4 regions of the Streptomyces sp. NPDC058295 genome follow, and region 3 is predicted to be linked to each of the others. Evidence: riboswitches for the same ligand, from Rfam matches in the RefSeq annotation. Region 3 holds a riboswitch; each other region holds the start of a gene.

What was found. Region 3 has a riboswitch for cyclic di-AMP ahead of ACFVYS_RS06195 (M23 family metallopeptidase). Riboswitches for the same ligand answer to the same signal wherever they lie in the genome.
Region 1: another riboswitch for cyclic di-AMP. It lies ahead of ACFVYS_RS02645 (peptidoglycan DD-metalloendopeptidase family protein); the one in region 3 lies ahead of ACFVYS_RS06195 (M23 family metallopeptidase).
Region 2: another riboswitch for cyclic di-AMP. It lies ahead of ACFVYS_RS24605 (transglycosylase family protein); the one in region 3 lies ahead of ACFVYS_RS06195 (M23 family metallopeptidase).
Region 4: another riboswitch for cyclic di-AMP. It lies ahead of ACFVYS_RS40995 (M23 family metallopeptidase); the one in region 3 lies ahead of ACFVYS_RS06195 (M23 family metallopeptidase).

What each region holds. Positions count from the first base shown of each region.
Region 1 is NZ_JBHVYO010000002.1:58,022-65,334, forward strand. It holds gene ACFVYS_RS02630 (SGNH/GDSL hydrolase family protein) at 1-571, opposite strand, end outside; gene ACFVYS_RS02635 (DUF6250 domain-containing protein) at 698-1,405, opposite strand; gene ACFVYS_RS02640 (hypothetical protein) at 1,420-3,315, opposite strand; gene ACFVYS_RS02645 (peptidoglycan DD-metalloendopeptidase family protein) at 3,558-4,511, opposite strand; cyclic di-AMP (ydaO/yuaA leader) riboswitch at 4,516-4,710, opposite strand; gene ACFVYS_RS02650 (alpha-galactosidase) at 4,980-7,055, opposite strand; gene ACFVYS_RS02655 (tyrosine-protein phosphatase) at 7,279-7,313, shown strand, end outside.
Region 2 is NZ_JBHVYO010000023.1:99,090-106,402, forward strand. It holds gene ACFVYS_RS24585 (exopolyphosphatase) at 1-567, opposite strand, end outside; gene ACFVYS_RS24590 (DUF501 domain-containing protein) at 564-1,109, opposite strand; gene ACFVYS_RS24595 (septum formation initiator family protein) at 1,202-1,678, opposite strand; gene eno (phosphopyruvate hydratase) at 1,812-3,098, opposite strand; gene ACFVYS_RS24605 (transglycosylase family protein) at 3,492-4,199, opposite strand; cyclic di-AMP (ydaO/yuaA leader) riboswitch at 4,203-4,389, opposite strand; gene ACFVYS_RS24610 (transglycosylase family protein) at 4,595-5,611, opposite strand; gene ACFVYS_RS24615 (cytochrome P450) at 5,817-7,112, opposite strand; gene ACFVYS_RS24620 (hypothetical protein) at 7,109-7,313, opposite strand, start outside.
Region 3 is NZ_JBHVYO010000004.1:158,489-165,801, reverse strand. It holds gene ACFVYS_RS06210 (DNA topoisomerase (ATP-hydrolyzing) subunit A) at 1-1,292, opposite strand, end outside; gene ACFVYS_RS06205 (pitrilysin family protein) at 1,563-2,912, shown strand; gene ACFVYS_RS06200 (M16 family metallopeptidase) at 2,909-4,297, shown strand; cyclic di-AMP (ydaO/yuaA leader) riboswitch at 4,500-4,668, shown strand; gene ACFVYS_RS06195 (M23 family metallopeptidase) at 4,683-5,429, shown strand; gene ACFVYS_RS06190 (GntR family transcriptional regulator) at 5,618-6,313, shown strand; gene ACFVYS_RS06185 (HPr family phosphocarrier protein) at 6,540-6,821, opposite strand; gene ACFVYS_RS06180 (GNAT family N-acetyltransferase) at 6,999-7,313, shown strand, end outside.
Region 4 is NZ_JBHVYO010000074.1:2,834-10,146, reverse strand. It holds gene ACFVYS_RS41005 (PrsW family intramembrane metalloprotease) at 1-567, shown strand, start outside; gene ACFVYS_RS41000 (aldo/keto reductase) at 601-1,545, opposite strand; gene ACFVYS_RS40995 (M23 family metallopeptidase) at 1,722-2,744, opposite strand; cyclic di-AMP (ydaO/yuaA leader) riboswitch at 2,752-2,920, opposite strand; tRNA gene ACFVYS_RS40990 (tRNA-Met) at 3,258-3,331, opposite strand; gene ACFVYS_RS40985 (dihydrofolate reductase family protein) at 3,403-4,530, opposite strand; gene ACFVYS_RS40980 (MarR family winged helix-turn-helix transcriptional regulator) at 4,599-5,123, shown strand; gene ribA (GTP cyclohydrolase II) at 5,290-5,931, shown strand; gene ACFVYS_RS40970 (NUDIX domain-containing protein) at 5,909-6,664, opposite strand; gene ACFVYS_RS40965 (DUF4406 domain-containing protein) at 6,661-7,053, opposite strand; gene ACFVYS_RS40960 (DeoR/GlpR family DNA-binding transcription regulator) at 7,085-7,313, opposite strand, start outside.

The sequences.
Region 1 (7,313 bases), on a different contig from region 3:
CGAGGGCCTGCCCACCGCGCAGCGCCACGCGCGTGTGCCCCTCCGGGGAGAGGTGGAGCCGGTCGCCGTCCCAGGCCCTGCGGTCCTGAATGGACTTCAGGGACCACAGGTCGAGGACCGGACAGCCGTAGCGGTCGGCCACGGCACGGACGTGTCCGTTGTAGGTGGCGATCTTGCCGCGCAGATGCTTGAGCACGGGGACGCCACGGGTGTCGAAGCCGGTGGTCACCATGACCGTGCCGGCTGCGGCGGTCAGGGCCGAGATCGCGCGTTCGAAACGCTCGGCGACCTCGTCCGGGTCGGTACCGGGACGGAGGATGTCGTTGCCGCCCGCACAGAAGGAGACCAGGTCCGGGGCGAGTTCCACCGCCCTGGGGAGCTGGTCCTCCATGATCTGGTCGAGCAGCTTTCCGCGGACCGCGAGGTTGGTGTAGTTGAAGTCGCCCTCGGGACGCCGGTCGGCGAGGAGGACCGCGAAGCGGTCCGCCCAGCCGACGAACGCCCCGTCGGGGCCTGGGTCGCCGACGCCCTCGGTGAAGCTGTCCCCCACCGCCACGTACGACCTGATCACTGATCTGTCGTCACTCTTCGAATCGTCTGCCACAGCAGTTCATCATTCACCTTCGAATGTGACCTACGCGATCGTAGGAAGGGGTTGACGGGCGGTGAGATAAGACACCCTTAAAGAGTTTGCCAATCAGGGAATAAGGGACCAGGCCCGGAAGTCGTTGATGCGGAAATGGCTCCAGGTGGTGCGGAAGGCGAAGTGCCCGCCCGTGTAGGGCTCCGGGTCGGTGAGGTCGAAGACGAGCCGGCCGTTGTTCCACCAGCGGACGACCGAACCGTCGGAGACGATGCGGACGTGGTTCGGCTCGTTCGCGACGAGCAGCGGCTCGGTGTAGTCGTAGATCAGCGGACGTACACTCGCCTCGCCGACGTAGCGGCGCAGCCGGGTCGTGGTGTTGGTGTTGGCGCCGTAACCGACGTAGTACGTCTTGAGGTAGTCGTACTCGGCGAGGGCGCCGCCGCGCGGGGTGGCGAAGAGATCCTCCGGGGAGCGGACGTCGAGGGCGTTCCAGAAGTTGTTGAGGTCGGAGACGCGGTCGTTGACCCCGCCCGCGGAGACCGGCGTGGCGACGTACTCGAGGACGTACGGCCCTTCGAGCGGCCGCTTGAACCAGATCGTCGCGCCGGCGGGCACGTCGACCTCCAGGGTCCCGCGGGAGGCGGTGACCGTCCCGCCCTTCTCCAGTTCGACGGCCCACTGGCGCAGGCCGTGCCGGAAGTCGTCGTGGGCGATCAGGCGGCGGTGGCGGGACCGGGGGCTCGCGGCGGCCGCCGGGGCGAGGGCGGCCAGCGCGGTGCCTGCGGCGAGGGCTCCGAACGCCCTGCGGGTGGTCGTCATGATGGTCGGCTCCTTCAGCGGGCGGGGGTGGTGAGGTGCGGCTCGGGGACACGGCGGGTCTCGGTGCCGAGGTAGTAGTCGGTGTACGTGGACTGGAGGTAACCGCGGACGGTCCAGCCGAGGCGGTACGCGGGGTTCTGGGCGAGCGTGTACACGCGGGTGTCGGTCGGCACGGTGCTGGTGTAGAGGCGCAGGGCGGTGTGGTCGGCGGTCTCGGCGAGGATCTCCTCGCGCCAGTCCCCGACGAGGTCGCCGTAGAACGGGGTGGCGTTGCGGGCGCCGGAGACGACGCCGGCCGGATCGAAGAGCGTCGTGCTGCTCTCGGTCGCCGGGTCCCACTTCTCGACGCGGGTGAAGTCGAGCAGTTCCGACGCCTTGTCACCGTCCCACCAGATACGGAAGTTGACGCTGGGGGTGGTGGTGGAGACCTTGCCGTCCTGGACGTTGAAGACGCCCGCGCCGGGCCGGGTCACGTCGGCGGTGGACGTCCAGTACTCGTAGCCGCGGTGGCCGGGGTCGATGTCCGCGGCGTTCCCGCGGCCGGTGTCGAGGTCCGCGTCGCTCACCGGGCTCGCCGGGTGCGAGCCGGTGACCAGCCGCTCGCCGGTGGCGGCGTCGTAGTAGTACCAGGGGAAGGCGGAGACGATGCCCAGTTCGGACTGCTGGATGGCGAAGCCCTCCAGGCCGGGCCGGTCGGGGTCGAGGTCGGCGATGTCGAAGCGGTCGCCGTGGATGGCGCCGTCGACGACGTAGCGCAGCGTGCCGTCGCTGTTCACGACGTAGTTGCCGTCGGCGATCTCGTCCCTGCCGTCCCCGTCGACGTCGACGGTGCGGATCTGGTGGAAGCTGCTCGCGCCGGTCGTCGGGTCCACCACGTACTTCCAACGGCGGGTGAGTTCCGTGCCGTTGAAGTCCCAGGTCTGGAACAGGACCCGGAACGCGCCGCGCTTGGCTCCGACGCGGGTGACCGACTTGGTGACCAGGCTGGGGTGTTCGCCGTCGAGGTAGGCGATACCGAAGTGGCCGCCGGAGGGACCGTCGGCCACGAAGTCGTCGGGGACGGGCTGCCGGGTCCGCTCGGTGCCGGTCGCTCCGTCGATCACCGACACGAACTGGTTCGCGGGCGAGGCGGCGGTGACCTGCGAGCCGTCGGCGAAGGTGGTCCCGGCGGCGGTGTGCGCCAGCACCTCGGCGCGGCCGTCGGCGTCGAGGTCGTAGACGGTGACGTTGTCGTCGTTGCGGTAGCCGCCGATCGCCGTGGAACCGCTGATCGCGGCGGGCGCCGGGTCGTTGGCGCCGTTCCCGCCGACCTGGGTGTAGGAGCCGGGGCCTAGGTCGACCCGCCACAGGCGCTCACCGGTGAGCGTGTAGGCCTCCAGCAGGTCGGGCCTGTCACGGGTCCCGGACAACCGGCTGACGACGAGCTCGTAGCGTCCGTCGCCGTCGAGGTCACCCGGCCAGGCGTGCTGCACGGTGTAGCCGTCGGCACCGGCCAGCGGGATCTCGGCGTAGCCGTCGGTGAAGCGCAGGGCCGCCGGACTCGGCTTCTGCACCCGCCCGTCGACGACGGCGCGGACGGTGTACGTGCCCGTCCCCGGGCTGTCGTCCTGATAGGTCGTCGACTTGCGCAGCGGCTCCCGGTTGAGCCGGCGTCCGTTCTTGTAGACGTTGAAGGCGATGGCGTTCGCGTACCGCGCGTACTCGGTGCCGAGCAGCCGCCAGCTGAGGAAGGTCCCTTCGCCGGACGGGGTGGCGGCCAGGCCGCGGTCGAGGTTCTCGACGATCCGGCGCGGGATCCCGGTGGCGTGCCCGGCGGGCGCGGAGACGAGTCCGGCCAGCAGGGTGACGGCGGTGACGGCGGCCGCGGCCGCGGCGCCCTTGATGACGATGCGTCGGTCGACGCCGGACACAGGACCTCCGAAGAGCGTGAGAAAGCGCTTGCTCGCTGACGGAGATCACTGTGTCCCCACTCTCTCCCGCCTGTCGATGGGGCACCGAGGGCTGCCATGAGAACGCAATAGAACGATCATGAACGCGCAAACTCCGACGCCGCCCCTCCTCCCCTCCCCGGACATGCCGAAGGCCGGACCCGGGGATCGGGGTCCGGCCTTCGGCCGCGTGTCAGGCGAGAGGTCGTCGGAGTCGGAGGGGGTCAGCCGACGGAGACGCCGTGCGAGCGGAGGTAGGCGATCGGATCCACGTCGGAGCCGTAGTCCGGCGTGGTACGGATCTCGAAGTGCAGGTGCGGGCCGGTCACGTTGCCGGTGGCACCGGAGAGGCCGACCTGCTGACCCGCGGTCACGGTCTGGCCGGCCGAGACGGAGAGCTGGGAGAGGTGGGCGTACTGGGCGTAGTAGCCGTCGGCCAGCTTGATGACGACCTGGTTGCCGTACGCGCCGCCCCAGCCCGCGGAGACGACGGTGCCCGCGCCCACGGCCTTGAGGGAGGTGCCGGTCGGGACGACGAAGTCGGTCCCGGTGTGGTAGCCACTGGACCACATGCTGCCGGCCGTGTGGTACGCGGTGCCGACGGTGGCGCCCGCCACCGGCAGCGTGTAACCGCTGGAGGTGCCGGTGCCGTTCTCGGCGGCCTGGGTGACCGCCTTCGAAGCGGACGAACCGGACGACGAGGACGACGACTTGGTTCCGGACGCCTTCGACTTCGACGGGGCGGACGAGGAGGAACCGGACGACGAGCCGGACGACGAACCGGTGCTCGCCGCCTTCTTGCCGATCGAGAGCTTCAGTCCGGGGTGGATCAGCGACGGGTCGCTGCCGACGGCCTGACGGTTGTCCTGGTACAGCTTCTGCCAGCCGCCGCTGACGTTCTGCTCGTCGGCGATCTTCGACAGATAGTCGCCGGACCGCACGGTGTAGGACTTGGCCGTCGTGGCGGTGGCCGCCTTCTGCGCCACCGGCACGGACTGCACGGCCTTTTCCGGAACGGCCTGGAAAGCCGACTGTGCGACGGACTGCGCGGGGGCCGCGTGAGCGCCGGCGGCACCTATGAGCGGAAGGGCGAGCGCGGCGCCGCCCGTTCCGGCGACGGCTATGGAACGAGTGAAGCGCTGGGTCTTCGGACGGCGGTGCTTACCCTTCGCGGGCATGGCGAATTCCTCTCCGGCGCCTGCGAGGTGAGCTGTCGGGTGCGGACTGGAGATGCCCGGCCGCGCCGAGGCGCGGCTTTACCCCAAAGCCTGTTCCGGAGACCGGAACAGGCGGTTGTACCTGTGGGTCCCCCGCTCCTGCCAGATACGGGTGAGTGTGCGGACTCCGGGCGGTGGCAGGATTCGGCGTCCGTCCGGATTGGTGTGGAACGTAAGCGACCAGGACGCACAGGGACAAGCAGAGGTCGCGCCGCTAACGCCTTTCTCTTGATCCGCTGTGAGAATCCCCGGTCACACTCCGTGAGACAGGGGGCCCGTTTACCGCCAAGCACCCTGGAAAAGCATGCGAATTACGTGAACATGACGGGCGACGCACGGTCACGGATATGACGCTGCTCACGTGACAGCTCTCCAGGTTCCTTTATTCCAGAGCGAGTTGGAATTAAGGCTTCAATTCGGACAGAAACCTCAGATGCGACGCAGCCGGATAACCGTCGCATCAAGGTCGCCCCGCAGACCGGTGCGCAGCCCGTGATGGAGCAGCACCGCTCCCCGGTGGACTTCGCCCGTTTCACGGCATTCGTACGACGCTGTCGGGTCGAGTCCACGCAGCCGCAGCGCCGGGACGGGCTCGCCGAACCGCTGCGCCTGGAGCCAGGCGAGGACGACACTCTCGTCACCGCGCACGTACTGCACGGCGCTCAGGCCGCCCGCCGGGGGCCGCAGCCGGTAGAGGTCGCCCTGCTGCACGAGCGGCCGGATCTCCTTGTAGAGGTCCACCCATCGGCGCGCCTCGGCGAGCTCCTCCTCGCTCCACTCGGAGAGGTCCCCGCCGACGCCGAGCACGCCGGCCATGGCACTGACGAAGCGGAAGCGCAGCGAGCTGACCCGGCCGTTGAGCTGGGTGTTGGGGCTGTCGGTGACCCAGGCCGCCATGACCCGGGCGGGGTGGATCTGACTGAAGCCGTGCTGGATGTCGAGCCGGTCGAGCGGATCGGTGTTGTCGGAGGTCCACACCTGGTCGGTACGGCTCATGATCCCGAGGTCGATGCGCCCGCCACCGCCGGAGCAGGACTCGAAGGCGACCCCGGGGTGGGCCGCCCGCAGCCGGTCCAGGAGCGCGTACAGGGCCCGTACGTGGTCGACCCAGAGGCGCTGCGGGTAGGGGTCGTCCGGCCAGCCGGCGTCGGTGAAGCAGCGGTTGAAGTCCCACTTCACATAGTCGACGGGCGCGCTGGACAGGAGCCCGTGGAGCTGCTCCCAGAGGTACTCCTGGACATCCTCGCGCGCGAGGTTCAGCACGAGCTGATTGCGGAACTCCGTCCGCTTTCGTCCGGATTGGAACTGCACCCAGTCGGGGTGCGCCCGGTACAGCTCGCTGTCCGGGTTGACCATCTCGGGCTCGACCCAGATGCCGAACTGCATGCCGAGGTCGTGCACCTGGTCGGCGAGGGGCTTCAGCCCGTTCGGGAAGCGGTCGCGGTTGGGCTGCCAGTCGCCGAGCCCGGCGTGGTCGCCGGTACGTGCCCCGAACCAGCCGTCGTCGACGACGAAGAGCTCCACGCCCATCGCGGCGGCCCGCCGGGCGAGCGTGCCCTGCTGCTCCTCGGAGATGTCGAAGTAGGTGGCCTCCCAGGAGTTGAACAGCACCGGCCGGTCCCGTTCGGCGTCCGGGACGACGTACGCGCGCTGGTAGGCGTGCCAGGTGCGACTCGCCCCGCCGAAGCCGCCGTCGCTCCACAGGCCGGCGAAGACGGGTGTGGTGAAGGACTCCCCCGGGGCCAGCCGCAGCAGCCCCGAGTCGTCGTACCCGACGCCTCCGGTGATCTGCACGCGCGCGTCCGGGAGTTGGGCGACGGCGATCCGCCAGGTGCCCGACCAGCCGAGGGCACAGCCGTAGACCTCGCCGCGCTCCTCGGTCGCGTCGGTGTCCAGGGCGACCCAGGGCAGGTGCTGGTGCCCGGTGTGGCCGCGCCGGCTGCCGATGACCTGCTCGCCGTAGGTGAGGGGCGACCGGGTGAGCCGGGACTCGGCGGCCCAGCGGCCGTGCAGCTGCGACAGCCGCCAGTCGTCGCGCTCGGGCAGGGTCCAGGTGGCGGAGTCGGCGCGCAGCAGCTCCAGCGGCCCCTCACCGTCGTTGCGCAGGGTCGTCCAGCGCTCGACGACATCGCCGCGCATCCGGTAGTGCAGGGTGACGGCCAGCCCGGCGTCCCGGAACCGCAGCCGCAGCCCGTCGTCGTCGGCCTCGAAGTCCCGGTAGGACCACTCGGTGCCGCGGCGCTCGTCGGTGCGCACGGACAGGGCGGGCCGGACGAAGCGGGGGCCGCCCTCGACCGGGTACTCCTCCCGGCCGTCGAGCGGGGACTCGAAGGACGCCCCCCGCTCCGACGGCGGGAGGGCGGCGAGCGCCTCGGCGTCCGCGAGCGCGATGCCCGGGCCCCAGTGCAGGTGGACCAGCTCGTCGGCCTCGGTGAGGTGGAGGGCGTAGCTGCTCGTCGGCCCCGAAAGGAGCCAGGTACGGCCGTTGTCGGCGATCTCGGGCATCAAACCCCCACTAATTCGAACAGGTGCGATCAAGCACCAACATCATCGAATGCGGTCGGCCTGCCGGGCAACTTTCCGTGGACAACTCTTCACCTGGGCAGACGTCCGGAGTACCGGCCTGTGGACAACCCGTTGCCCGGGGAACCCATGTCGTATCGTCGGGGCAGCGTCCCGTCGGCCACCACGAGCCGCGCCGACGGAGACCGACAGGGAGGGAGCCCCCGTGACGCAGCAGATCCCGTCGACCGAGCCCGAGCT
Region 2 (7,313 bases), on a different contig from region 3:
GGTGATCTGCCCGGCGGTGGGCGGGTCGGTGACCTTCCCGTCCACGACCAGGTGCCGCTCCGTCATCCGTACGCAGCCCACGTCGACGGAGCGCGCGGCACGCACCCGGTCGTCGCCGACCACGAACTCGGTCGAGCCACCGCCGATGTCCACCACCAGGAACGGCTTGGCCAGGTCGGTGCGCCCCTTCAGTTCCTTCGTGGCGCCGGTGAAGGAGAACTCGGCCTCCTGGTCGCCGGTGATGACCTCGGGCTCGACGCCGAGGATGTCCAGCACCCCGCGCACGAACTCGTCCCGGTTCTCCGCGTCCCGGGAGGCGGAGGTGGCGACGAAGCGCAGCCGCTGCGCGCCGTACTCCTTGATGGCGGCCGCGTACTCCCGGCAGGCCGCGAAGGTCCGCTCCAGCGCCTCGGGGGCGAGCCGTCCGGTGCGGTCGACGCCCTGGCCGAGGCGGACGATCGTCATCCGGCGGTCCAGGTCGACCAGCTCGCCGGTCTCCGGGTCGGCGTCGGCGACGAGGAGGCGGATCGAGTTCGTACCGCAGTCGACGGCGGCGACCCGGGTCACCGGGCGGCCGCCTTCGCGTCGTCCCGCGCGGCCGGCACCACACACGTGCCCTTGCGCCACCACTGCGGGAGCATCTCCAGGGCCTCGTCGCCGAGGGGGTTCACACCCGGGCCGGCCGCCAGGGAGTGCGCGACGAGCACGTGCAGGCACTTCACCCGGTCCGGCATGCCGCCCGCGCTCGGGAAGTTCTTCAGTTCCTCGATCTCGTCCCGGCGCCGGACGTAGTCCTCGTGCGCGGCACGGTAGGAGGCGGCCAGCTCCGGGTCGGCCTGGAGCCGCTCCGTCATCTCCTTCATCACGCCGTTCGCCTCGAGCGTGCCGATGGCCGAGTTGGCCTTCGGGCACGTCAGGTAGTACAGCGTCGGGAAGGGCGTGCCGTCGGGCAGGCGGGGGGCCGTCTCCACGACGTCCGGCTCACCGCACGGGCAGCGGTGCGCGATCGCGCGCAGACCGCGCGGCGGCCGTCCGAGCTGCTGCTTGAAGGCCTCGACGTCCGCGTCGGTGGGCTCGGTGCGCGGGGTGGTCGGCGGGGGCGTTTCCATGCCTGTCTTTCTATCGGTTCCGGCAACCGGTTCTGACCACCGGTCGGTTCACCGGTCTCAGTTCACCGGTCGGTCGTTCACTGGTCGGCTGTTCACTGGTCCGAGGCGTCGGACTTGTCGACGCCGTCCCAGACGTTCGAGTACCAGGGGCGGTCGGCCGACCCGAGGTCGGCGCGGGACTGCCTGGCCGCGTCCGGGTCGATCACGACGAACCCGGTCTCCCCCGGCAGCACGTAGTGCAGCCGCTGCCGGATCTGCTGCTCGGCGTAGGCGTCGTCCTGCCAGCGCGCCTTGAGGTCGCGCAGCTGCTCGACGCGTTCGCTGGCCTGCCGCTTCTCGCGCTCCAGATCGGCGATCTCGGCGCGCTGGGAGACGTACTGGCGCATCGGGTAGGCCAGGGCCACGATCAGCGTGCAGAGCACGAGCGCGAGGAGCGCGGCACGGCCGGTGAGCCGGGAGCGGCGGGCCTGGCGCTTGGTCTGGGAGCGGTAGACCCGGGCCGCGGTCTGCTCGCCGAGCAGCTTGATCCTGGTCGCGGTGGAGAAACGGTCCCGGTCCTTCACGGCCACTGCTTCCCGCCTCCCGTCTCACACGTGCGTACGTCCCCGCACACGGTACGGGACCGGTACGGGGACGTACGTACGACTGGCGGAGCCTTGCCCCGGTTGGGGTCGGCGGCGTCAGCCCTTGATCAGACCTTGCTCAGCCCTTGAAGCGCGGGAAGGCGCTGCGGCCGGCGTAGACCGCGGCGTCGTCGAGGATCTCCTCGATGCGCAGCAGCTGGTTGTACTTGGCGACGCGGTCCGAGCGGGCCGGGGCGCCGGTCTTGATCTGGCCGCAGTTCACCGCGACCGCGAGGTCGGCGATGGTGACGTCCTCGGTCTCGCCGGAGCGGTGGGACATCATGCACTTGAAGCCGTTGCGCTGGGCCATCTCGACGGCGTCCAGGGTCTCGGTCAGCGAACCGATCTGGTTGACCTTGACGAGCAGGGCGTTGGCGGAGCCCTCCTCGATGCCGCGGGCCAGACGCTCCGGGTTGGTGACGAAGAGGTCGTCGCCGACGATCTGGACCTTGTCGCCCAGCTTGTCGGTGATGACCTTCCAGCCGGCCCAGTCGTCCTCGTACAGCGGGTCCTCGATGGAGACGAGCGGGTACGCGGAGACGAGCTCCTCGTAGTACTCGGTCATCTCGGCGGCCGAGCGGGACTTGCCCTCGAACTCGTACTTGCCGTCCTTGTAGAACTCGGACGCGGCGACGTCGAGCGCGAGCGCGATCTGCTCGCCGGGGACGTAACCGGCCTGCTTGATGGCCTCGATGATGAGGTCGAGCGCGGCGCGGTTGGACTCCAGGTTCGGGGCGAAGCCGCCCTCGTCGCCGAGGCCGGTGGACAGGCCCTTGGTCTTCAGCACCTTCTTGAGGGTGTGGTAGACCTCGGCACCCCAGCGCAGGGCCTCGGAGAAGGACTCCGCGCCGATCGGGGCGATCATGAACTCCTGGATGTCCACGTTGGAGTCGGCGTGCGAGCCGCCGTTCAGGATGTTCATCATCGGCACCGGCAGCAGGTGCGCGTTGGGGCCGCCCAGGTAGCGGAACAGCGGCAGGTCGCTGGCCTCGGAGGCGGCGTGCGCGACGGCGAGCGAGACGCCGAGGATGGCGTTGGCGCCGAGCGAGGCCTTGTTGTCGGTGGCGTCCAGGTCGAACATGGCCTGGTCGATCAGGCGCTGCTCGGTGGCGTCGTAGCCGACGAGCTCCGGGCCGATCTGCTCGATGACCGCGAGGACGGCCTTCTCGACACCCTTGCCGAGGTAGCGGTTGGGGTCACCGTCGCGGAGCTCGATGGCCTCGAAGGCACCGGTGGAGGCACCGGACGGAACGGCGGCACGACCCGTGCTGCCGTCGTCGAGGCCGACCTCGACCTCGACCGTGGGGTTGCCTCGGGAGTCCAGGATTTCCCGGGCTACGACGACGTCGATGGACGGCACGAGCATCTCCTTCTTGGGATGTGACGCTGGTTGTGCGGGGCCCAGGGGACTTGATGAGCCCTTGCTGAGCCTTGCGACTAGAGCCTAACCGCCCCGGGACCGTCGGCAGCCGACCGACCGTCCCGTGGACAGACAGACGGTACCTATTGTTTCCGCCCGGAACAAAGGGGGTGGCCGAGAAAAGCCGACAGGAAGTGACGAACGGGCAAAGAGAAACCCCGCTCCGGTGCGTACGGGGGAACACGCACCGGAGCGGGGGGCCCGTGGGGACGGGGGGTGACCCTCACGAGGTCTTCAGTGTGCCGACCTCGGATATGAGGGTGCTGTGGCTTCTCTGGGGGCCAGGTGTCATTTCGGGCGAAGCGTCACTGCGGGCCCGGTGTCACTTCGGGCCGAGCGTCACTTCAGGTGCAGCTGCTGGCCCGGGTAGATCAGGTCGGCCTCGACGACGATGTCCTTGTTCAGCTCGAACAGCTTCGCCCAGCCACCCTTGACCTTGTGCTTCTCGGCGATGGAGCTGAGGGTGTCGCCCTTGACGACCTTGTACTCGCCGTCACCCTTCTTGACCTTCTTGCCGGTGGGGGTGGTGACCGTCTTGGAGGCGGCCGGGCGGTCGGTCGAGCGGGAGGCGCTCTGCTCGTCGGTCGAGCGGCTGCTGGTGCTGCCGCCGTTCGACGAGCTGGAGGAACCGGAGGAGCCGGAGCCCGAGGAGGCGGCGCTCGAGCCGTTGTAGGCGGCGCCGGACAGGCCGGTGCCGCAGACCGGCCAGGCACCCTTGCCCTGACCCGCGAGGACCTTCTCGCCGATGGCTATCTGCTGGGACTTGGAGGCCTGGTCGGCGGTGGAGGCGTAGGCGGTGCCGCCGTACGCGGCCCAGGTGGACGCCGAGAACTGCAGACCGCCGTAGTAGCCGTTGCCGGTGTTGATGGACCAGTTGCCGCCGGCCTCGCACTGGGCGACCGTGTCCCACTCGGAGGCGGTGGCGGCGGAGGCGTTGCCGGCCGCCATCAGCGGGGCGGCGATGGCGACGCCGGTGACGCCGGCGAGCGTGGCGACGCGGGTCGCCTTGGAGGGACGGCGGTGCTTGCCCTTGGCGGAAAACAGCATGGTGGATCCCCTCACCGACGCCTGCGAGGTGAGCTGTCGGGTTCGGGTCGTGTGAGTTGCCCGGCCACTTCCTCGCCCGTCGGAGCGCTGCTCCGTGGGAGGTGTGGCTTCACCCCTAGCCGTTCCGGTCAACCGACCGGCGCGGCACTTACCTTGGGTCCCCCGCTCCTGCCTACGGCGCTTGACGCGACGACTGTTCCCGGTTCGTCGCTGGCAGGATTCGGCGTTGCGACGGCCGGGGCTCGGGTTGCCGAGCGGCCTCGACCGTAGACACGCGATCGACGGAATTTCAAAGACGATCAGGGCTTCTGAGACTCATCCCACACTTTCACCAAACCGGACATTCGGCGCGAAGCGTGACGTGAACTCCCGCTGTTTTTCTTGGGCTTTGCGCCCTATTCCACCCCTGTGTCGAGGGTCTGACCGGCGGCGATGTTGCTCGGGTCGACACCGATGAGGCCCCTGTTCTCGGCATAGAGGGCGCGCCATCCGCCGTCGAGACCAAGGGAGTCGGCGATGGACGCGAGGGAGTCGCCCTCCTGGACGACATAGGTGGCCGCGGCATGCCGGCCGGCGGAGGCGGGGGCGGTGCCGTCCACGCCGGTGCCGGTCGCGCTCTTGGTCGCGGCCTCGTCGGCGGTGGCGCCGCGGTGCTTGCCCGGGCCCAGGGAGCCGGTGTCGACGAGACTCCAAGAACCTTCGTCCTGGACGTATTTGTCCGAGTCGTCCGCACCCGGGGTCGCCGTGGGCGAGCTCGCGCCCGTCGAGCCGTCGCTCCGGCCGCCGGAACCGCCGGACGTGCCGGAGTCGACCGTGGCGGCGGAGGAAGAGGATGAAGGGGAGGAAGCGGACGCCGAGGGCGAACCGGAGGAATCAGCGGACGAGTCGGACGATCCGGCCGAGGAGTCGTCGTCGGCCGTGGAGCCCGAGGATCCGGACAATCCCCTGGACAGGTCGGACAATCCGGAAGACCCAGATGAGTCGGACGAGTCGGACGAGTCGTCCGCCACGCCGGTGTCCACGCTCAGCGCGCCGTTCTCCTGGGTGAGCCCGGAGGTCAGCCCGCAGGTGCCCCAAGCGCCGATCCCCTCGGCCGCGAGCACCTTCTGCGCGACGGCGATCTGCTGGCTGCGGCTGGCCAGGTCGGGGCTGGTCGCGTAGTCGAGGCCGCCGTTCGCCTCCCAGTCCTTCTGGGTGAGACTCAGGCCGCCGTACTCGCCGCCACCCTCGTCGGCACTCCACGAGCCGCCGGTCTCGCACTGCGCCACCTTGTCCCACACCGTGCCGTCCGCCGCACTCGCGCCGGAGGCGGCGAGCAGCGGGATGGCGATGGCGGAGCCCGTCACTCCGGCCGCGACAAGGAGGGCCGGGGCCTGGCGGGGGCGACGGTGACGACCGTTCCCGGAGAGCATGCGAAGGGCCTTTCTCTGGACAGCACTGACCGGCGCGGCGAGTGGAACCGATGCGTCGCGCTGACGAGAGAACGTATCGGCAGACGATCACTTGTCACAAGTTAATGCCGCGCAGATCACGTGAAGATCACAGACTTGAGTGTTGGTCACCTTTACTCCGCCGAACGGTCACACTCCGGCTGACATCCGGTCAGATGTGGATCGCTTATGAGCCGGAATGCACCGGAGTGAACTCGACCGGCAAAGTCCGCAGTCCGCGCATGATGAGCCCGCCGCGCCACCTCAACTCGGCCGGTTCCACGGCCAGTCGGAGATCGGGCAGCCGGGTGAGCAGGGTGGCCAGCGCGGTCTGGCCCTCCAGCCGGGCCAGCGGGGCTCCCAGGCAGTAGTGGATGCCATGGCCGTAGCCGAGGTGCTGGTTGTCACGGCGGGACAGGTCGAGGGTGTCGGGGTCCGCGAAGCGCGCCGGGTCACGGTCGGCCGCCGCCAGCACCACGAGCACGGGGTCGCCCGGCGCGATGTCCTGCCCGCCGATGCTCAGCGGCTCGGTCGCGAACCGCCAGGTGGCGAGCTCCACAGGACCGTCGTAGCGCAGGAGTTCCTCGACGCCCGTCTCGAGGAGGCCGCGGTCGCCGTCGTGCTCGGTGAGCGAGAGCTGGAGGCGTGCGCGCTGCTCGGGGTGGGTGAGGAGGGCGTAGGTGCCGTTGCCGATGAGATTGACGGTGGTCTCGAAGCCCGCGAACAGCAGGATGAAGGCCATGGCGGCGGCCTCGTTCTCGGTGAGGTGCTCGCCGTGGTCCGAGGCGCGGATCAGACCCGAGATGAGGTCCTCGCCGGGAGCCGGATCGGCGGGAAGCTCCGCGCGCTTGCGGTGGATGAGCTCCAGCAGATAACCGCGCATCTTCTTCACCGACCGCGCGACACCGCCCCGCGGGCCCCCGCCGTGCCGGATCATCATCCCCGCCCAGTCGCGGAAGTCGTCCTGGTCCTCACGGGGGACGCCCAGGAGGTCGCAGATCGCGTAGATGGGGAGAGGGAAGGCGAAGTCGTGGATGAGGTCGGCCTTCCCCTCGGCGGCGAACCGGTCGATGAGCTGATCCGTCAGCTCCTGGACCCGGGGCGCGAACTCGGCGACCCGGCGCGGGGTGAAGGCCTTGCTGACGAGCCGTCGCAGCCGGGTGTGGTCCGGCGGGTCGATGTTGAGCAGATGCGTCATCAGCTCGGCCTTGCGCTCACCGGGGATGCCGGTCTTGCCCTTGGCGTGCGCCGGTTCGTCGTGGTGCGCCGGGTTCTTGGAGAGCCGCTGGTCGGCGAGGGCCTGTTTCGCGTCGGCGTACCGGGTGACCAGCCAGGCCTCGACCCCGCTGGGCAGAACGGTGCGGTGCACGGGCGCGTGCTCGCGCAGCCAGGCGTAGGCGGGGTAGGGGTCGGTCGCGAACTCCCAGGTGAAGAGTTCGGGAGTGGTGCGGTCCTGGTGGTCTGTGTCGGGCTGCTCGGTCACTCCCCGACCGTAGCGGTGTCCTCGCCGCGCTCCGCGAGGGCCTTCCGCGCGGCGGGGTGCCCCAGGTCGGCGGCCTTGCGGTACCAGAGGGTGGCTTCGGCGGCGCTGTCCTGCTTCTCGAGGAGCAGCGCGAGCCGGTAGGCGGCGTAGGCGTCGCCGCGGGCGTGACCCTGCTCGTACCCCTTGCGGGCCTCGTCCGAG
Region 3 (7,313 bases):
ATCTCCGACAGCGAGAAGCGCTCCATCAGGCGCTGCTTCGCCTCCGCGCTGTTGTCGCTGGAGCGGATCAGCCGGATGACCTCGTCGATGTCGACGAGCGCCGTCAGCAGGCCCTCCACCAGGTGCAGCCGGTCACGGCGCTTGGTGCGGCGGAACTCGCTGCGGCGGCGCACCACGGTGAAGCGGTGGTCGAGGTAGACCTCCAGGAGCTCCTTGAGCCCCAGCGTGAGCGGCTGGCCGTCGACCAGCGCCACGTTGTTGATGCCGAAGGACTCCTCCATCGGGGTCAGCTTGTACAGCTGCTCCAGGACGGCCTCCGGCACGAAGCCGTTCTTGATCTCGATGACCAGGCGCAGACCGTGCGCGCGGTCGGTGAGGTCCTTGACGTCGGCGATGCCCTGGATCTTCTTCGAGCCGACCAGGTCCTTGATCTTGGCGATGACCTTCTCGGGCCCGACGGTGAAGGGCAGTTCGGTGATGACCAGGCCCTTGCGGCGGGCCGTGACGGTCTCCACCGACACCGTGGCGCGGATCTTGAACGTGCCGCGGCCGTTCTCGTAGGCGTCCCGGATGCCGGAGAGGCCGACGATCCGGCCGCCGGTGGGCAGGTCGGGGCCCGGAACGTACTTCATCAGGGCGTCCAGATCCGCGCCGGGATAGCGGATCAGGTGGCGGGCGGCCGCGATGACCTCGCCCAGGTTGTGCGGCGGCATGTTGGTGGCCATGCCGACCGCGATCCCGGACGCGCCGTTGACCAGCAGGTTCGGGAAGGCGGCGGGCAATGCCACCGGCTCCTGCTCCTGGCCGTCGTAGTTGGGCGAGAAGTCGACCGTGTCCTCGTCGATCGACTCCGTCATCAGGCTCGTCGCCTGGGCCTGGCGGCACTCGGTGTACCGCATGGCGGCCGGCGGGTCGTCGTTGCCCAGCGAGCCGAAGTTGCCGTGGCCGTCGATCAGCGGCACCCGCATGGAGAAGGGCTGCGCCATCCGCACCAGGGCGTCGTAGATCGACGCGTCGCCGTGCGGGTGCAGCTTGCCCATGACCTCGCCGACGACCCGGGCGCACTTCACATAGCCGCGCTCCGGGCGCAGGCCCATCTCGTTCATCTGGTAGACGATGCGGCGGTGCACCGGCTTGAGGCCGTCACGGGCGTCCGGCAGGGCGCGGGAGTAGATGACCGAGTACGCGTACTCGAGGAAGGAGCCCTGCATCTCGTCGACGACGTCGATGTCGAGGATCCGCTCCTCGAACGACTCGTCGGGCGGCGGGGTCTTCGTGCTGCGGCGGGCCATCGCTGCCGGCTCCTTGCTGGGGCGTGATACGGGATCTGACGCGGACCATTGTGGACCGTGGCACTGACAGCGCGGGCGAGGACCCGGCGTCGGCCGTCCGGCCCGAACGCAGAGGCATCTCCTCCACGGCTGCCCGCAGGCTACGCGATCTCGCTCTCGGCGTATGTCGTCCGGGAACTTCGCGGACCGTCCGCACGCTTGCATACAGTGGCAGGACCGGCAGGAAAACCGCGGTTTCGACGACCGCGTCCGCGATCGGAAGGGACGTACATGCCCATGGGTCACACGGCCACAGCCCAGGCAGGCTCCGGGGGCCTGACAGCGACCGAGCACCGTCTGGCCAACGGCCTGCGCGTGGTGCTCTCGGAGGACCACCTGACCCCCGTCGCGGCGGTGTGCCTCTGGTACGACGTCGGTTCACGCCACGAAGTCAAGGGGCGTACGGGTCTTGCTCACCTTTTCGAGCACCTGATGTTCCAGGGTTCCGGCCAGGTCAAGGGCAACGGACACTTCGAGCTGGTCCAGGGGGCCGGCGGCTCGCTCAACGGCACCACCAGCTTCGAGCGCACGAACTACTTCGAGACCATGCCCACCCACCAGCTGGAGCTCGCCCTCTGGCTGGAGGCCGACCGCATGGGATCGCTGCTCACCGCGCTGGACGACGAGTCGATGGAGAACCAGCGCGACGTCGTCAAGAACGAGCGCCGTCAGCGCTACGACAACGTCCCCTACGGCACGGCCTTCGAGAAGCTGACCGCTCTCGCCTACCCGGACGGCCACCCGTACCACCACACGCCGATCGGCTCGATGGCCGACCTGGACGCGGCGACCCTGGAGGACGCGCGCGCGTTCTTCCGCACGTACTACGCGCCCAACAACGCGGTCCTCTCCGTGGTCGGTGACATCGACCCGGAGCAGACCCTCGCCTGGGTCGAGAAGTACTTCGGCTCCATCCCCGGCCACGACGGCAAGCCCGCGCCCCGGGACGGCGGGCTGCCCGACGTCATCGGTGAGCAGCTGCGCGAGATCGTCGAGGAGGAGGTGCCGGCCCGCGCGCTGATGGCCGCCTACCGGCTGCCCGAGGACGGCACGCGTGCGTGCGACGCCGTCGACCTGGCGCTCACCGTCCTCGGCGGCGGCGAGTCCTCCCGCCTCTACAACCGGCTGGTGCGCCGCGACCGTACGGCCGTCGCGGCCGGCTTCGGGCTGCTGCGGCTCGCCGGAGCGCCCTCCCTGGGCTGGCTGGACGTGAAGACGTCCGGTGACGTCGAGGTGCCCGTCATCGAGGCCGCCATCGACGAGGAGCTCGCCCGGTTCGCCGAGGAGGGCCCCACGGCCGAGGAAATGGAACGCGCCCAGGCGCAGTTGGAGCGCGAGTGGCTCGACCGGCTCGGCACGGTCGCCGGCCGCGCCGACGAACTGTGCCGGTTCGCCGTGCTGTTCGGTGACCCGCAGCTCGCCCTCAACGCCGTCCAGCGCGTGCTGGACGTGACGCCGGAGGAGGTGCAGGAGATCGCCAAGGCCCGCCTGCGCCCCGACAACCGCGCGGTGCTCGTCTACGAGCCGACCGCCGCCGAAGCCCCCGCCGACCAGGACGAGAACGAGGAGGCGGCCCGGTGACCGAGCTCGCCACGATGGACTTCCACCCCCAGCCCCGGGCGGGCGAGGCCAAGCCGTGGGCGTTCCCGGCGCCCGAGCGCACCGCGCTGGCCAACGGCCTGACCGTGCTGCACTGCCACCGTCCCGGCCAGCAGGTGGTCGCCGTCGAGATCCTCCTCGACGCGCCCCTGGACGCCGAACCGGCCGACCTCGACGGCGTCGCCACGATCATGGCGCGGGCCTTCTCCGAGGGCACCGACAAGCACTCCGCCGAGGAGTTCGCCGCCGAACTGGAGCGCTGCGGCGCCACCCTGGACGCGCACGCGGATCACCCCGGTGTCCGGCTGAGCCTCGAAGTGCCGGCCTCGCGCCTGCCCAAGGGCCTCGGTCTGCTCGCCGACGCCCTCAGGGCCCCCGCGTTCGCCGACAGTGAGGTCGAGCGCCTCGTCCGCAACCGTCTGGACGAGATCCCGCACGAGCTGGCCAATCCCTCCCGGCGCGCCGCCAAGGAGCTCTCCAAGGAGCTGTTCCCGGCCACCGCGCGGATGTCGCGGCCGCGCCAGGGCACCGCGGAGACGGTCGAGAAGATCGACGCCGCCGCCGTGCGCGCCTTCTACGAGAAGCACGTCCGTCCCGCCACGGCCACCGCCGTGGTCGTCGGCGACCTCACCGGTGTCGACCTGGAGGCGCTCCTCGGCGACACCCTGGGTGCCTGGACGGGCTCCTCGGCCCAGCCGCGGCCCGTGCCGCCGGTGATCGCCGACGACGCCGGCCGGGTCGTCATCGTGGACCGTCCGGGCGCCGTCCAGACGCAGTTGCTGATCGGCCGGATCGGCGCCGACCGGCACGACCGTGTGTGGCCCGCGCAGGTGCTCGGCACGTACTGCCTCGGTGGCACCCTCACCTCCCGGCTGGACCGTGTCCTGCGCGAGGAAAAGGGCTACACCTACGGCGTCCGCGCGTTCGGGCAGGTCCTGCGGTCCGCCCCGGACGGCTCTGGCGCCGCGATGCTCGCCATCAGCGGCTCGATCGACACGCCGAACACCGGTCCCGCGCTGGACGACCTGTGGAAGGTGCTGCGCACCCTCGCCGCCGAGGGGCTGACCGACGCCGAGCGTGACGTCGCCGTGCAGAACCTGGTCGGTGTGGCGCCGCTGAAGTTCGAGACCGCCGCGGCCGTCGCCGGCACGCTGGCGGACCAGGTCGAGCAGCACCTGCCCGACGACTTCCAGGCCACGCTGTACCAGCAGCTCGCCGCGACCGGCACGGTGGAGGCCACCGCGGCGGCAGTGAACGCCTTCCCGGTGGACCGCCTGGTGACCGTCCTCGTCGGTGACGCGGCCCAGATCAAGGAGCCGGTCGAGGCCCTCGGCATCGGCGAGGTCAAGGTCGTGTCCGCGGAGTAGGTCCCGGCAACGGCACGCGCGTGCGGGGGCCCTGGTCGACGAAAGCGTCACCAGGGCCTCCGTATGTCCGAATTGATGCGGAGGTTGCCTGTCTGCCCTGTGGGATGCGCTACAAAAACCGGGATCCGTTTGAGGATTGAAACCCGCGCCGCTTAGCGTCATCCGGGCTGTTCGTCAGGCAGTGCGCCGCAGCCGCGGCACCGGACAGTCATCGCCGAGTCCCCGTACGGCGCGAGCCAGGGGAGCCGGGGACCCACTTGTGAAGTCCCTGGGGTGAATCGGACGCCCGCGCGTGAACGCGAGGGGGTCCGTAGGAGACCTTCCTGCTCCGAACCCGTCAGCTAACCCGGTAGGCGAGAGGGAAGGAAAGGACACCCCCAACTTCATGGCGTTCACCTGCGCCACCGGGAAGCACCGTCGGCCCAGCCGGATGCAGCGCAGCAGCGTCCGCGCGGCGGGCATCGCGGCGCTCACCACCACCGGTGTCATGGCCACCGTCGCCTCCACCCCGGCGGCCTTCGCCGCCGAGCCCACCCCCGAGCAGACCGGGCTGATCCCCGTCGTCACCGCCGGCGAGTCCGTCGCCGAGCAGATCGACGACCAGGTCGCCGTGCAGAAGCACGCGGCCTTCGAGGAGGCCGCCCGGCAGGCCGCCGCCAAGAAGGCCGTGGAGGAGCGCGAGGCACGTGTGCGTGCCGCCCGCGAGGCCGAGCGCAAGCGCCTCAACACCTTCGTGCTGCCGATCACCGGTTCCTACGTCTCCACCGGTTACCAGGCCAGCAGTTCGCTGTGGTCCTCCGGCAGCCACACCGGTATCGACTTCCACGCCGCGAGCGGTACCTCCGTGCACGCGGTGGGCTCCGGCACCGTGGTCGAGGCCGGCTGGGGCGGGTCCTACGGCAACCAGATCGTCATCAAGATGAACGACGGGACGTACACCCAGTACGGCCACCTGTCGTCCCTCGCGGTGTCGGTGGGCCAGACGGTCACCCCGGGCGAGCGGATCGGCCTGTCCGGCGCCACCGGCAACGTCACCGGCGCGCATCTCCACTTCGAGGCCCGCACCACCGCGGAGTACGGCTCGGACATGGACCCGGTCGCCTACCTCCGCACGCACGGCGTGAACGTCTGACGACCCACTGCGACAGATCGTCTTGCCCCGGCCCTCCCGGCCGGGGCATTCGCCGTTTTCGAGGCCCCGCTGTCCAAAAAATATCCCTGGATTCCGGCCCGCCATCGGAAATCCCCGCTCATTGCAATAGAGTCACGGAACACACGTCAATCGTCGACGTTTCACGGGGATTAAGGCGGAGGTCCGTCATGCGTATTCCGGCGCACTCGGTGTGCACGGCCATTCGGGACGACATCGTCGCGGGTGTCTACGAGCGCGGCAGCCGCCTCACCGAGGAACTCCTCGCCCGCCGCTACGGCGTTTCCCGCGTCCCCGTCAGAGAGGCGCTGCGCACGCTGGAGGCCGAGGGTTTCGTGGTCACGCGGCGGCACGCGGGCGCGTGCGTCGCGGAGCCGACCGAGCAGGAGGCCGCGGACCTGCTGGAGATGCGCATGCTCCTGGAGCCGCTCGGTGCCTCCCGGGCCGCCCAGCGGCGCACCGAGGCCCATCTGAAGGTGCTGCGCGGGCTCGTCCGGCTGGGCCAGGAGCGGGCCAGGCGGGGCAACAGCGAGGATCTGCGCTCCCTGGGGGGCTGGTTCCACGAGACGCTCGCCCAGTCCTCCGGAAGCCATGCCCTGACGTCGATGCTCACCCAGCTGCGCCACAAGATCGCCTGGATGTACGCGGTGGAGGTCCCGGCCAACCCCGTGGAGTCCTGGGCGGAGCACGGCGCGATCGTGGACGCGGTGGCGCGCGGCGACGGCGAGCGCGCGCGGGCGATCACGGCGCTGCACACCGAGCGCGCGACGACCGCGCACCGGCTGCGCTTTTCCGGCGGCCCCGAGCGCGCCGACCGTGTGAGGACTTCGCAACCTCCCGTAAACATGACGGGTCTGCGGCATTAACACGAGGGCCGTATACAAAGAGGGGATAATTCGCGGGGGATTATTTCTGCTGCCCGTAAAGGGAAATGCGAAGGGCTCGCCCGATAATTCGGACGAGCCCTTCGGGGTTTAGCGGGACGACACCTTCGAAGTGCCGAACACCGCCACCGTCAATGGAGCACCCCCGACGACGCGCAACCGCATCCGCGAGAGCGGCGGCGGCTCAGGCGCGTAGGGGGCCACCCGCTCAGACGGTCTCGGGGAGCTCCTCGAGCCCCTCGGCGACCAGCTTCGCCAGACGGTCGAGGGCGGCGTCCGCGCCGTCGGCCTCGGAGGCGAGGACGATCTCCTCGCCGCCCTGGGCGCCCAGGCCGAGAACGGCCAGCATGGAGGCCGCGTTGACGGGGTTGCCGTCAGCCTTGGCGATCGTCACCGGGATACCTGCGGCCGTGGCGGCCCGGACGAAGATGGAAGCGGGGCGGGCGTGAAGGCCCTCGGCCCAGCCGACGTTGACGCGGCGCTCAGCCATGTGATGCTGCCCTTCAGTGTTCAGGTTGTCTAGACCAGTGTTCCACACGTGAAGCGTGTGAGGGAGGGGTCGCGTGTCCCCTCCCGACGTGGTCGTCGGATCGCGGCCTCGATCCGACGAACGTCCTCCACAGACTGACTCGCGCCGTTGTCGTACGCGAGCCGTACTCTGGGCCCCATGCAGAGCGCGTCGGACCGGCACGAGTACCCCGCCCACTGGGAGGCCGACGTGGTGCTGCGCGACGGCGGCACCGCGCGCATCCGCCCCATCACCGTCGATGACGCCGAGCGCCTGGTCAGCTTCTACGAGCAGGTTTCGGACGAGTCGAAGTACTACCGCTTCTTCGCGCCCTACCCGCGCCTGTCCGACAAGGACGTCCACCGCTTCACGCACCACGACTTTGTGGACCGGGTGGGACTCGCGGCCACGGTCGGCGGCGAGTTCATCGCCACCGTACGCTATGACCGCATTGGTGCCGACGGCATGGCGGCC
Region 4 (7,313 bases), on a different contig from region 3:
GGCTGGCTCACCCCGGCCGAGCCTTACGCGCTCGGCTCGATGCGGGCCCGGCGACTGGCCCGGGAGTACGCCGGCCGGCACCTCGGCAGGCCGGCCGCGCGGGAGGTCGCGCGGTACGAGGCGTACGCGACGTCCCTCGCGTTCCTGCGGCACCGCGGCCGACGGGGGCGGGCCGGCGCGGACTTCCTCGTACGCGAGCGGGAGTTGCTCAACGAACTGTGGCGGCGGACGGACGTCGCCCGGCCCGCGCTGGACCACGCCGCCCGGATGACGGCCCCGCCGGTACGGGTGGCCGCGCCGCCCTGGCCGGTCTACGGGGCGTACGGGTACGGCCAGGGTCCGGCCCACGGCCAGGACCAGGCCCAGGGCCAGGGCCACGGCGCCGGATTCGGCCATCCCACGGCTCCGGTGTACGGCAGTCCGGCGGCACCGTCGTACGGGTACGGGTACGGCTATGGGTCCGGGTACCCCGCGGCACACGTCCCCGGCCCCGGACACGGCCCCACGCACGGACCCGGACCCGGGTATCCGGCGGGACCGTATCCCGCTCCCCACCCGCACCGGTAGGCCGGGGCAGGCAGGGCCGGGGCCCGGGTCGGGTCAGGCCGAGGCGCGGGTCAGCCGGATGATCTCCTGTGCCGTCAGTTCCAGCTGCGCCACCCCCAGCAGCGCCGGCAGCTGCTCGACCGTCCGCGCGGAGGCGATCGGCGCGGCCACCGTGGGCTGCGCGGCGAGCCACGCCAGGGCGACCGTGGGGATCCGGGTGTCGTGGGCCTGGGCGATCTCGTCCAGGGCGGTGAGGACGTTCCGGCCCCGCTCCGTGTCGAGGTGCTTGGCGGCGCCGGCCGCGCGGGCGCTCTCCACGGTCGTACCGGGCCGGTACTTGCCGGTGAGGAAGCCGGCGGCGAGGGCGAAGTACGGGACGGCGGCGAGGCCGAAGCGGGCGGCGAGGCCCTGGAGACCGCCCTCGTAGGTGTCGCGGGAGACCAGGTTGTAGTGGGGCTGGAGGGCGACGTACCGGGCCAGGCCCTCGCGGTCGGAGAACTCCAGGGACTCCTGGAGGCGCTCGGGCGTGATGTTGGAGGCGGCGATGTGCCGCACCTTGCCCGCCCGCACCAGTTCGTCGAGCGCGCCGAGGATCTCCTCGACGGGCACCTCGGGCTTGTCGAAGTGCGTGTAGTAGAGGTCGATGTGGTCGGTGCCCAGACGGCGGAGCGAGGCGTCGGCGGCGGCCTTGATGTTGTCGGCGGACAGGCCGGGGAACTCGGGGTGCTGGCTCACCTTGGTGGCGATCACGACGTCGTCGCGGTTGCCCCGGGCCTGCAGCCACCTGCCGATGATGGTCTCGGACTCACCACCGCTGTTGCCCTCGATCCACGCCGAGTAGGAGTCGGCGGTGTCGACGAAGTTGCCGCCCGCGGCCGCGTAGGCGTCGAGCACGGCGAAGGAGGCCGTCTCGTCGGCGGTCCAGCCGAAGACGTTGCCGCCGAGGGAGAGCGGGAAGACCTCGAGGTCGGAGGAGCCGAGCTTGCGAAGAGAAGTCATGTTCTGTCTCAACGGGCATCGACGGCCCGCCCATTCCGGGCGTGACGCGAAGAACGTGTGAACAGCACGCATGACCGGCACACACCGGCAGCCCCGACGCGGAGGGCGTCAGGGCTGCGGGGTGGATCAACGTGTCCGGAGGAACGGCTCAGGACGAACGGCTCAAGGGAGACGGCTCAGGGGTTGAGGCCCTTGCCGCGCAGCCAGGCCGCCGGGTCGATGCCGTCGGCGCTGCCGCCGGGGTGGACCTCGAGGTGGAGGTGGGCCCCGGTCACGTTCCCGGTCGCGCCCACCCGGCCGATCACATCACCGGTGGCGACCTTCTGGCCGACACTGACGCTGATCGACGACTGGTGGCAGAACCACAGCTCGGTGCCGTCGTCCAGGGTCAGGATGGTGCGGTAGCCGTAGGAACCGGCCCAGCCGGCCTCGGTGATGGTGCCGCTGTGGACGGCCTTGATGAGCGTGCCCGTCGGCGCGGCGAAGTCGAGACCCGTGTGGTAGCCGGAGGACCAGAGCGAACCGGCCTGACCGAAGGTCGAGGTGATGGTGTACGAGGAGGTCGGCAGCGTGTACTGCTTGGCCAGTTCGGCCAGGCGCGCGGCCTCGGCCTTGGCGGCTGCTTCCTCGGCGGCCTTCTTCTTCGCGGCGGCGGCCTTGGCCTCCGCCTCCTTCTCGGCCTTGGCGGCGGCGTCGGACTCGGCCTTGGCGGCCGCGGCGAGGGCCTTGACCTCGACCTGGGACTGCTGCGACTCGGCCTGCGCCATGATCCGGCTGCGCAGCGCCTCGCCGGCGTCGGAGGTGCTCTCCTCGGTGTCCACGGCGGTCTCGGAGCCGAAGCTGGCGAGGGCCGGCGCGGCTTCCGGGGCGGGCTCGTCGTCGGTGATGAGCGAGCCCACGTTGGGCAGGTCCGGCATCGAGATGGAGACCGGGGCCTTGCCGGTGTTGGCACTGGCCATGCCACCCGCGCTGACGGCGGCTATGACGCCGACGCCGAGAACGGTGGAGCTGCGGGCGAATCCGCCGCCGCGCTGCTTGGCGACGCGGTGCTTGCCGCGTACCGGGCGAGTGGACTCCGCGGTGGGGTTCCACTCCTCCCAAGGTCCCTCGTCGGTGCGGTAGTCGCCGTAGCCGAAGGTCTCGGTGGACCGCTGGCTGGGCGCGTACGGGGCCTCGGGGGCAGGCGGGTTGGACGCCACGCGGGCGCACTCCTTTCCTTCCGTCGCCTACCGGGTTAGCTGACGGGTTCGGAGCGGGAAGGTCTCCTACGCGCGTATACCGGTCGTGGACTCTGCGAGTTCACGACGGCTTCCGCGTGATTCACCCCATGGTGGTGGTTCCCCGGTTCCCTTGCGGGATTCGGCACGTGCCGCACGGAGCCGACTCTGGTGCCGGCTGGGACGACCGCGCTGCGTTATCGAACGTTAATAGACCCGGGGGTGGGTTTCCAAGCTGTTCCTCTTGATCAACAACATTTCTGGCCTGGACTTTTGGGCTACCAGCGGTGAAAAACGGGCGAGTTGACCGCGCCTCGACATGCCCCGGAAACGCTTCATCAGTCACAGGAGTTTTGATGGTGACTCAGTCGTTATGCGCAGGGCGGTCGGCCGGTCACCAAGAGTGAGGAAGCAGGTCCTCTAAGCGGTCGGCGAAACGTCGACGGAAACGCCGAAGGCCGGAACCCTTTCGGATTCCGGCCTTCGGTTCATCAGTAGCGGGGACAGGATTTGAACCTGCGACCTCTGGGTTATGAGCCCAGCGAGCTACCGAGCTGCTCCACCCCGCGGCGATGAACACAACTGTACGCCATCAGCGGGACAGAAAGCACATCGGTTGATCCGCGGGGCCTCGGTGGCCTCAGAGGAGGTGGCGGTTCGGCTGCTTCGCCCGCTCCTCGTACTCCGGGAAGACGAGGACGTCGACGCCCCGGGCCGTCAGCAGACCGGTGCCGTCCGCCTCGGTGACGAAGGTGTCCGGCTCGCGCCAGGCCGTGACCACCCTGCGCACCCCCGCGTCGAGGATGAGGCGGGCGCAGGGGGCCGGGCGGGAGGAGCGGCGGGCGCACGGTTCGAGGCTGCTGTAGACGGTGGCGGTGGGCAGCCGGGGGTCGGCGGGGTCGAGCTTCGCGAGGGCGGCCTCCTCGGCGTGCACGACCGGGTCGCCGGCCTCGCGGGAGTGACCGCGCGCCAGTTCCGTGCCGTCGGCGGCCACGATCACCGCGCCGACGCTGAAGGCGGTCTCCGACGGCGGGCAGTCTGCGGCGAGTGCGCAGGCGAGGGCCAGCCAGTGCCGGTCGGCGGCGGCGGGCAGCGGTCCGGCACCGGGGGCGGTGGGCTCGTAGCGGTTCAGGACGACGTCCTCGATGCGCCGGGTCTCCACCAGACGCAGGCGTCCGCCCTGGTAGCCGCCCGGCCCGAACAGGCGGGGCGCGGCCGGATCGCCCACGAAGAGCGGGGCGAGGACGAGCTGGAGTTCGTCGGCGAGGCCCTGCCGGAGCAGCTGGGTGTGGATCGTTCCGCCGCCCTCGACCATGAGCCGCCGTACGCCGCGCACGTCGTGGAGGTGTTCGAGGAGGCGGCGCCAGTCCAGTTCGGGGCCGAGCGGGACGGCGTCCGCGGCGATGCCCAGCGCGCGCACCCGCTCGGCGCCCTTCTCCGTCGTGTACACGACCTTCTCGCCGCCCGTGTGCCAGAAGTTCGCCGCCGGGTCGAGGTCGCCGGAGCCGCTGACGGTGACCTTGAGGGGGTACGGCGGCAGTCCGGCGGCCACCCGGGCGGCGCGGCGCTCGGGGGAGTTCACGAGGAGCCGGGGGTTGTCGGCGCGGATCGTGCCGGCGCCGATGAGGATGGCGTCGACGGAGGCCCGCACCTCGTCGACGCGGTCGAAGTCGGCGCGGCTGGAGAGGAGCAGGCGCTCGGGCGTGGTGTCGTCCAGATAGCCGTCGAGGGAGACGGCGGCGGACAGCAGGACGTACGGGTACGGCATCGGCGCGGCTCTCCCTGGGATGACGGGCAGGGCTTGGTTCAAGTTTGAAACAAACTTACACTGGGGGCATGACGACTCGCTGGCTCACCCCCGAGGAGCAACGCGCCTGGCGCGCGTACGTTGCCGGCTACCTCCTCCTCGAGGACGCGATCGACCGGCAGCTCCAGCAGGACGCCGGCATGCCCCACCTGTACTACTCCATCCTCGCCAACCTCTCCGACATCCCCGAGCGGCGGCTGCGGATGACCGACCTCGCGGAGCGGCTGAAGATCACCCGCAGCCGGCTGACCTACGCGGTCTCCCGGCTGGAGAAGGACGGGCTGGTGCGGCGTGAGGACTGCCAGCAGGACAAGCGCGGCAGCGTCGCGGTCCTGACGGACGAGGGCATGACGGTGCTGGAGAACGTGGCGCCGGGCCATGCCGAAACCGTCCGCGCGGCCCTCTTCGACCGGCTCACCCCCGAGCAGGTGGGACAGCTGGAGGAGATCTTCACGCAGGTCGCACGCGGTTTCCAGGAGAAGGACGGCGGCGAGACGGCACCGGAGGACCTCCCGTGGCGCCGCCGCTCGTCGCCCTGCTCCGGCACCCCGTGACCGCGGCCTCTCGAGCGTGAGCCCGGTCCTGTGACGGGCGCCACAAATCAGTTGCTTCAAATTTAAAGCATGGGGTAGGGTCTCGACTCGTTGGATCTGCTTCAAATCTGAAGCACAAGGTGGCCCAGTGCCGCCTTGTCACCGTCCTCCGGACCCGGGAGACCGCATGCCCGACACCCCCGCCGCCACCCCGCGCGCCCGCGTCCGGGTACCGCTGCGCTTCCCCGACGGCTACTCCGTCGACGCCGAACTGGTCACCTTCCACGGCCTCGTCGACGGCCAGGAGCACGTCGCGGTCGTTCTCGGCGAGCCGGCGCCCGGCGCCACCCCCCTGGTCCGGCTGCACTCCGAGTGCCTGACCGGTGATGTCTTCGGTTCGGCCCGCTGCGACTGCGGGCCGCAACTGCGCGAGGCGGTCGAGCGCATAGCCGTCACCGGCGGTGTCCTGCTCTACCTCCGTCAGGAGGGCCGCGGCATCGGCCTCTACAACAAGCTCGACGCGTACGCCCTCCAGGACCAGGGCCTGGACACCTACGAGGCGAACGCCGCGCTCGGCCTCCCCGAGGACGACCGGGACTACACGGCCGCCGCCCAGATGCTGCGCGCCCTGGGCATCACGAGCCTGGACCTGCTGTCCAACAACCCCGACAAGGCGGGCCAGTTGCGCGACCTGGGCATCGAGGTCCAGGACCGGGTCCCGACGGGCGTCTTCACGACCCCGCACAACGTCCGCTACCTGCGCGCGAAGGTCCTCCAGACCCAGCACACGCTGCCGCTGGCCGACCTCACCGGGCTGAGCGTGGGCTGACCGCCGACGGCCCGAACGGGCCGTCCAGCGCGGCCCACTGGAGCAGCATGATGGTCTTCGCGTCCGCGATCGCGCCGGTGCGGACGAGGTCGAGGGCCTCGGTGAAGGGGAGTTCGACGACGGCGATGTCCTCGCCCTCGGCCGCCACGCCCGCCGTGTCGGCACCGGGGGCTGAGGCGTCGTAGGGGGCGGCGAAGAAGCCGAGGCGCTCGGTGACCGAACCGGGGCTCATGAACGCGTCGAAGACATGCTCGACGTCGTGCACCGCGCGACCGGTCTCCTCGGCCGCCTCGCGGCGGATCGCCTCGCGCGGGTCGTCGCCGTCCAGGAGTCCGGCGGCGGCCTCCAGCAGCATTCCGTCCGGATGACCGTTGACGTACGCGGGCAGCCGGAACTGCCGGGTGAGCAGGACGGTGCGGCGCTCGGGGTCGTAGAGCAGGATCGTGGCGCCGTCGCCCCTGTCGTACGTCTCGCGCTGCTCGCGGCTCCAGTGGCCGTCCGTGTGCCGGTAGTCGAAGGTCGTGCGGCGCAGGACGGACCAGTCGCAGGCGAGGACCTCGACGTCGAGGACGCGGACCCGGTCGTTGCCGGTGAGGTCGCGTCCGTGGCGGTCGAGTCCGGTGCGGCCGCGGGGGTCGGGGACGTCGATGCCGGGGGTGCCGGGAGCGGGGCGGGACGGAGCGTCGTGGGAGCCGGACGCGGGGGCGGGCGAGATGTCGACGTGCTCGGTCATCGGCGGCCTTCGAGGAGGGTGGCGGCGGGGGCGGCGGTGCGGGCGTCGGGGACGGCGGCGAGATCGGCGTAGACCGGCTTGCCCTGGGCACGGGCCTGCTCGGTCATCCGGTCCGCGCCCTCCGACGGACCGCCGATGCGCAGCACCGCGTCGCAGCGCTCCAGCAGGCGTTCGGCGACGGGGTGGAAGAGCTCGTCGAAGAGCGGGTCGCCGGGGGCGGCGCCGCCCGCCGCCTCCAGCAGGGGCAGCGCGAGCGCCTCGCCGGTGACGGGCAGATGCCCGGCGCGGAACAGCACGAGGGCGACCTCGTTCATGGCCCGCACATGGGCCGCGAGCTTGGCGGGGTCGTCGCCGGTGCCCGAACGGTACGGGCCGGCGACCAGGATCATCAGCGGTTTCACGGGGTCTCCTGGGGTGGGTTCAGGCCAGCCGGGTCTCGACGCCTGCCTCACGCAGGGCGTCCAGGGTCTGCGGGCCGCCGGGATGGGTGGCGGGGTCCGCCGCGGCGGCGTCGGTGACGAAGGACTGCACGGCGTCGAGCGGGGCGACCTGACTGAACGCGCGCACACCGAGCTTGGTCGCGTCGGCGACGGCGACCGTACGGGCGGCCTGACCGAGCCCCACCCGCTTGACGGCCGCGTCCTCGATC